DNA from 3 places in the Isoptericola sp. NPDC060185 genome. Region 3 is predicted to be linked to each of the others. Evidence: riboswitches for the same ligand, from Rfam matches in the RefSeq annotation. Region 3 holds a riboswitch; each other region holds the start of a gene.
The links. Region 3 has a riboswitch for thiamine pyrophosphate ahead of thiO (glycine oxidase ThiO). Riboswitches for the same ligand answer to the same signal wherever they lie in the genome.
Positions count from the first base shown of each region.

Region 1 (2,190 bases), on a different contig from region 3:
GCTCGGCAGCGTCACCTTCACGGCCGTGGTCGACGCCTCGGGCGACTCGTTGGGGACCTTGAAGGTGAGGGTGGCGTACGCGCCGGACTCGGCGGAGTCCGGTGTCACCGTCACGTGCGCGGACGCGGCTCCGGCGCCCAGCAGGAGGGCGGGGACGGCGAGGGCGGCCGCTCCGGCGAGCCGACGGGTGCGGCGCGTGCGGGCAGGGGTGGTCGTAGGCATGGCTGTCTGCTCCGGTGGTTCGAGGGTTCGTGGGACGGCGAGGGCCCGCCCCGTCCGACCTCGGACCAGGGCAGGGCTCAGGCGGCGCGCGCGAGGGCGCCGCGCCGCACCGGGGGCCCGCGCGGCGCCGGACGGCGGCGCGCGTGCCACGGCAGCGGACGCCAGACCGGTCCCGCGACGACGGGCCCGCGGCGGGCCACGGGCAGCGAGGCCGGCCCCCGCACCAGCAGCGCCACGTGCGCCAGGTGCGAGGCGACGTTCGCGGCGGCCCGGTCGCCCGCGGCGAGCAGCAGCGCGGTCAGGAGGACGGCGACGGCGTGCGCGGCGAGCATCCACGTCGTGGTGCCGCCGTCGGCGGCGTGCTCCAGGTGCACGGCGGTCCCGGTCGCGGGGACCAGCGAGCCGGGCCCGAGGTCGTGCCCGGCGTGGCCCGCGAGGGCCGGGACGGCTCCGCCCGCGCCCACCGTGCTCCCGGTGCCCCAGGGGTCGTCGTCGGCGCGGGCGGCGCCGAGCACCGACAGGGCGGAGTGCTGCACGAGCTGCAGCGCGACCATGGCGGGCAGCAGGCGGCGCAGCGTCAGGCGACGGCGGGCGGTCCAGACGGCGACGGGCGCCGAGAGCGCCAGCACGACCAGCCACGCGAGGGGTGCACCGGGCAGCGCGCCGCCGCCCAGGAGGTGGGCGGCGGCCGCGATGCTGAGCGTCGTGCCGGCGACGAGGAGCTCGCGCACACGACGGACGACCACGGGCACCCCGGCACCCTATCCCGCCGGGCGACACGCCTGGGAGGACCCGCCGCCGACCGCTGCGGCCGGTGGGCTACGGTGGCGCCGAACGACACGGGGTGCCTCCCGCCGTCGGCCCCGGCCGGCGACGAGACGCTGAGATCACACCCGTCGAACCTGATTCAGCTAGCACTGACGAAGGGATGTCGACATGAGCGTGCGCGCGCATCACGACAGCTCCGCCCTCCGGGGCACCACCGCTCCCGCGACCACCGCACCAACCCCCGCGCCCAGCAGGCCCCGGGTCCTGGCGATCGCCGGCTCCGACCCGTCGGGCGGCGCCGGGATCCAAGCGGACCTCAAGGCGATCGCCGCGGCCGGCGGGTACGGCATGGCCGCGCTCACTGCCCTCACGGCCCAGAACACGCGCGGCGTGCGGGGGGTGCACGTGCCGCCCGCGGAGTTCCTCACGGCCCAGCTCGACGCGCTCGCGGACGACATCGCCATCGACGCCGTCAAGATCGGGATGCTCGCGTCGGCGCCCGTCGCGCGGGCCGTCGGCGCGTGGCTCGACGGCCTGCCGGACGGCGGGCCGGTTCCGGACGGCGCGAACGGGGCCCGCCCGGCCGTCGTGCTCGACCCGGTCATGTTGGCCACCAGCGGCGACCGCCTGCTGGACCCGACGGCGGAGCGCGCCGTGCGGGACCTGCTCGCGCGGGTCGACGTCGTCACGCCCAACCTGCCCGAGCTCGCGGTCCTGGCCGGCGAGCCCCCCGCGCCCGACTGGCCCGCCGCGCTCGACCAGGCGCGCCGGCTCGCCGCCCGGCACGACGTGCTGGTCGTGGCCAAGGGCGGGCACCTGACGGGCGACGATGCCGAGGAGGGCGACCCCGGCGCGCCCGACGCCCTCGTCGGCCCGGACGGCACGCTGCTGGAGCTCGCCGGCGAGCGGGTCCGCACCACGGCGACGCACGGCACCGGCTGCTCCCTGTCGAGCGGGCTGGCCGCCCGGTACGCCCGCACGGGGGACTGGGCCGAGGCGCTGCGCGGCACGAAGGCGTGGCTGGCGGCGGCGATCCGGGCGGGGGAGGCGCTGCGCGTCGGCGGGGGGCACGGGCCGGTCGACCATCTCGCGGGGAGCACCCCGGCGGGCGCCGTCGATCCGGAGCCCCCGGCCGGGCGGGACGAGGCCGCCGCCGGGGCCGGCCGCGACGCCGTCGACGGGTGGTGGGCCGCCGCCGCC
Region 1 is NZ_JBHWYY010000015.1:41,001-43,190, forward strand. It holds gene ACFWDO_RS07985 (YcnI family protein) at 1-222, opposite strand, end outside; gene ACFWDO_RS07990 (hypothetical protein) at 300-974, opposite strand; TPP riboswitch at 1,053-1,168, shown strand; gene ACFWDO_RS07995 (bifunctional hydroxymethylpyrimidine kinase/phosphomethylpyrimidine kinase) at 1,159-2,190, shown strand, end outside.
Region 1: another riboswitch for thiamine pyrophosphate. It lies ahead of ACFWDO_RS07995 (bifunctional hydroxymethylpyrimidine kinase/phosphomethylpyrimidine kinase); the one in region 3 lies ahead of thiO (glycine oxidase ThiO).

Region 2 (2,190 bases), on a different contig from region 3:
AGCACGAGGCCGACGACGCCGTCCACGTGGGCCGTGCCGGACAGGTCGCCCGGCAGCGGGTCGCCGAGCACGCCCGCCAGGGCGTGCAGCACGGTCGACTTGCCGGCCCCGCTGGGACCGACGAGCCCGATGCGTTCCCCGGCGCCGACGGCGAGATCGAGCCCGTCGAGCACCGGCGTCGCCCGCCCCGTCGGGCGCCAGGTGAGCCCCGCCAGCCGGGCGCGCGCGCCGCCGTCAGCCACGGGCGACACGGGCCGCCCCGGCGGCGCCGTCGGCCAGGTCCCGGCCGGGCGCGAACGCGTCCAGCACCCCGGTGCGGGCGAGGGCGCGCACCAGCGCCGCGCCGCCGAGCCCCGCGAGGAGCGCGCCGGACAGCGCGAAGAAGCCGAGGTAGGCGAGGCGGAACCCCCACTGCCAGTCGGGGTAGTAGGCGAACCACTCGTAGACGGCGCCGCACGCGCCCGCGGCGGCACCCGACAGCGCCGCCACCGCGGTGCCGAACCGGCGGTACAGGAACAGCGCCAGGACGAGCTCGACGCCGAGCCCCTGCACGACGCCCGAGACGATCGCCGAGAAGCCCCAGCCGGCGCCGAGCAGGGCCTCGACGCTCGCGGCCACGACCTCGGTGAGCAGCGCGGCGCCAGGCTTGCGGACGATCAGCCCGCCGAGCACGCCGCCGAGCAGCCAGCCGCCGCCGAGCAGGCCGGTGGCCGGCGGGAACGCGACGACGAGCCCCGCGGAGAGCAGGTGGTAGAGCTGCGTCCAGCCCCAGAAGACGACGCCGACGGCGACGCCGAGCATCGCCATCGTGACCAGGTCGACGGTGCGGTACCGCAGGCTCGCGCGAGCCGTCCCGAGGACGGTCGGACGCATGATGGGCGCGGACATTCCAGGTAACTCCCTTCGCCGGTGCTAACCGGAGCAGGTTCCAAGGGTCTGCGGCTCGTGCCCGCACTCTCAGCGCCCCTTCGACGGCGCTCCCCTGTCATGGGTGTCTTCAGTTGTGCGTCAGGTGTGACGTCACCTGCGGCGGCCCTCGATGCGGCCGCAGGACCGACCCTAGGCGACGGCGTCGTCGACGCAAGGCCGTCCCGCCCCGTGGGACCCGGGTACGCGAGAAGGCCCGGAACCATGTGGTTCCGGGCCTTTTCGTCGGGGTGGAGCTGAGGGGACTCGAACCCCTGACCCCCTGCATGCCATGCAGGTGCGCTACCAGCTGCGCCACAGCCCCGAGAACCGGCGATCCATGGCCGCGAGCGACCCATGTTTCGTCTGATTCGGTGTGTTCCTCCGGGCTTGCGCCCCTCGGAACGTCGATATCTTAGGCAGACTTCGGGCCAGGTTCCAAATTCCAGTCCGGACCGGCCTGCCAGTGGTCCAGCGGGTACCCGGCCCCCACGTTGTGCGCCACGAGCCGCCACGCCGGGACAGCGCCGGCCCCCGCCCGATGCAGGTGCGACCAGTGCACGTTGTGCATCCCGGCCAGCCCGCGCCACGAGGTCGGGTCGAGGCCGAGCAGCGCCGTCACCCCCAACGAGATCGCGGCGCCGTGGGAGACGAGGACCAGGGTCGCGTCGTCGTCCAGCTGCTCCGCGTGCTCGGCGACGGCCTCGGCCATCCGCGCGGCGACCTCCGCCTTGGACTCCGCTCCCGCTCCCGCCGGCTCGGCGCCGCGGCGCCAGGCGGCGTACTCCTCGGGCCAGCGCGCGGAGAGCTCCTCGCCCGTCATGCCCTCCCACTCGCCGAAGCCACGCTCGCGCAACCGCACGTCGGTCTGCACGGGGGCGCCGCCGAGCGCGTCCGCGTACGCGGTCGCGGTCTCGAGGGCGCGACCCAGGTCGGAGGAGACGATGCGCGTCGCGCGGTGGGACGACGCGAGGGCGGAGCCGCCCTCCCCCGCCTGCCAGCGGCCGACGTCGTCGAGCGGGATGTCGATCTGCCCCTGCAGCCGCAGGGACGCGTTGTACGCCGTGCGGGCGTGGCGCAGCAGGACGACGGTCCCGGCCGTCACCGCTCGTCGCCCGCGAGACGGATGGCCCCGTCACCCGCGGCGTCGCCGTACTCGGCCGCCGCGGCTGCGCCGTCGCCGCCGCGCGCGTCCTCGGGCAGGTCGATGGCCGGGCAGTCCTTCCAGAGGCGCTCCAGCGCGTAGTAGACCCGGTCCTCGGCGTGCTGCACGTGCACGACGAC
Region 2 is NZ_JBHWYY010000008.1:106,867-109,056, forward strand. It holds gene ACFWDO_RS05355 (ABC transporter ATP-binding protein) at 1-242, opposite strand, end outside; gene ACFWDO_RS05360 (ECF transporter S component) at 235-888, opposite strand; TPP riboswitch at 882-994, opposite strand; tRNA gene ACFWDO_RS05365 (tRNA-Ala) at 1,159-1,231, opposite strand; gene ACFWDO_RS05370 (histidine phosphatase family protein) at 1,322-2,011, opposite strand; gene rsfS (ribosome silencing factor) at 2,008-2,190, opposite strand, start outside.
Region 2: another riboswitch for thiamine pyrophosphate. It lies ahead of ACFWDO_RS05360 (ECF transporter S component); the one in region 3 lies ahead of thiO (glycine oxidase ThiO).

Region 3 (2,190 bases):
GGGGCAGGTGCCCACTGTGGCACGCGTCGGCGGGGCCCGCCCGAGGCATCCATGGGGAGAACTCCCCAGGTCACAGACCTCGGGCGCCCGTGTCAGCCCAGCCGCTCGCGCAGCTCGCGGGCGGCCCGCTCGGGGTCGGGCGCCTGGGTGATCGCGCGCACGACGACGACGCGCGACGCGCCGGCGTCGAGCACGGCGTCCAGCCGCTCGGCGTCGACCCCGCCGATGGCGAACCACGGCGTCGCCGGGCGGGTCGCCGCGACCTCGCGCAGCAGGTCGAGGCCGACGGCCGCACGACCGGGCTTGGTGGGCGTGGCCCACAGCGGGCCCACGCAGAAGTAGTCGACGTCCGGGTCGGCCTCGGCCTCCGCGGCCTGGTCGGCGGAGTGCGTGGAACGGCCCAGGACCGGCTCCGCGCCGAGCAGCTCGCGCACGGCCGGCACGGGCAGGTCCCGCTGCCCCATGTGCACGACGGGAGCGCCGGTGAGCTGCGCGACGTCGGCCCGGTCGTTCACCGCCCAGAGCGCGCCGTGCTCCGCGGCGACGCGGGCCACGACCGCCTGGATCTCCAGCTCGCGCGCCACGTCGAGGGACTTGTCGCGCAGCTGCACGACGTCGACCCCGCCCGCGAGCGCCGCGTGCAGGAAGTCCTCCAGGTCGCCGCGGTCCTCGCGGGCGTCGGTGCACAGGTACAGGCGGGCGTCGGCGAGGCGGGCACGGGTCGTGGTCACGCCAGTCAGGGTAACCACGGCCCGGGTTACAGTGGCCGCGCACGGGAGCCCCGCTCGGGGCTGAGAGGGCGCAGGAGCCGACCGTCGAACCTGATCTGGGTCATGCCAGCGAAGGGAGCGCACATGCTTACGTCCACACCCACGTCCGCACCTGAGTCCGCCCGCGACGTCGTCGACCTCGTCGTGGTCGGAGGTGGCATCGTCGGCCTCGCCGTCGCGTGGCGCGCCGCCACGGCCGGGCTGTCCGTCACGGTCCTCGACCCGTCCCCCGGCGACGGCGCCACCCGCGCGGCCGCGGGGATGCTCGCGGCGGTCAGCGAGGCCGACTTCGGCGAGCGGGACCTCGCCCGCCTCAACCTCGCGTCCGCCGCCCGCTGGCCGTCGTACGCCGCCGACCTCGCCGCCGCGACCGGCCGCGACGTCCCCCTGCTGCGCGCCGGCTCGCTCGCCGTCGCGTACGACGCCGACGACGCCGCCCTGCTGCGCCGCGTGCTGGCGCTGCACCGGGAGTGGGGGCTCGCGTCCGCGGAGGTCCCGGTGGCCGACGCGCGGCGCCGGGAGCCGTACCTCGGGCCGCGGCTGGCCGGGGCCGCCGTCGTCGAGGGCGACCTCGCCGTCGACCCGCGCGGGGTGCACGCGGCGCTCGTCGACGTGCTGGGCGGCGCGGTCGTGCGGCGTGCGGCGGTGCGGCTGGAGCGCGACGGCGCGGGCCGGGTGGTCGCGGCGCACGACGACGCCGGCGCGCGCCACGCCGCGGGCGCCGTCGTGCTCGCGACCGGCGTCGTACCGCCGGTGGGGCTGCTCGACGGGGTGCCGGAGGCCAGGGTGCCGGTGCGGCCCGTCAAGGGGATCACCCTGCGGCTGGACGCCGGCCCCGAGCTCGCGCTGGAGCACGTGGTGCGCGGCACCGTGCAGGGGCGGCCGGTGTATCTCGTGCCGCGGGCGCCGGGCACCCGGTCGGGACCCGGCGGCGGGCCGGGGCACCGGGAGATCGTCGTGGGGGCCACCAGCGACGAGCGCCCGGACGACCGTCGGGCCGAGGCCGGGGGCGTGTTCGCCCTCCTGCGCGACGCGCGCGCCCTCGTGCCCGGCATCGACGAGGCGGCGCTCGTCGACGTCACGCCGCGCGCCCGCCCCGCCACCCCCGACAACCTGCCGCTCGTCGGGAGCACCGCCGCGCCCGGGCTGCTGGCCGCCGTCGGGCACGGGCGCAACGGCGTGCTGCTCGCGCCGCTCACGGCCGACGCGGTCGTGGCAGAGCTGACCGGCGGGGCGCCGCCCGACGACTCGCTCGCCGCGGCCGATCCGCGGCGCTTCGCGCCTGCCGCCCGCCCCGACCCTGAAGGAGCACACCCATGAGCCCGAGCACGAGCACCGCCACCGCCGTCGTGAACGGCGAGCCCTACCCCCTCGACGGGCCGCACGGCGACGGCGTCGAGGCGCTCGTCGCAGCCCTCGT
Region 3 is NZ_JBHWYY010000003.1:44,650-46,839, forward strand. It holds gene thiE (thiamine phosphate synthase) at 93-740, opposite strand; TPP riboswitch at 763-865, shown strand; gene thiO (glycine oxidase ThiO) at 855-2,090, shown strand; gene thiS (sulfur carrier protein ThiS) at 2,087-2,190, shown strand, end outside.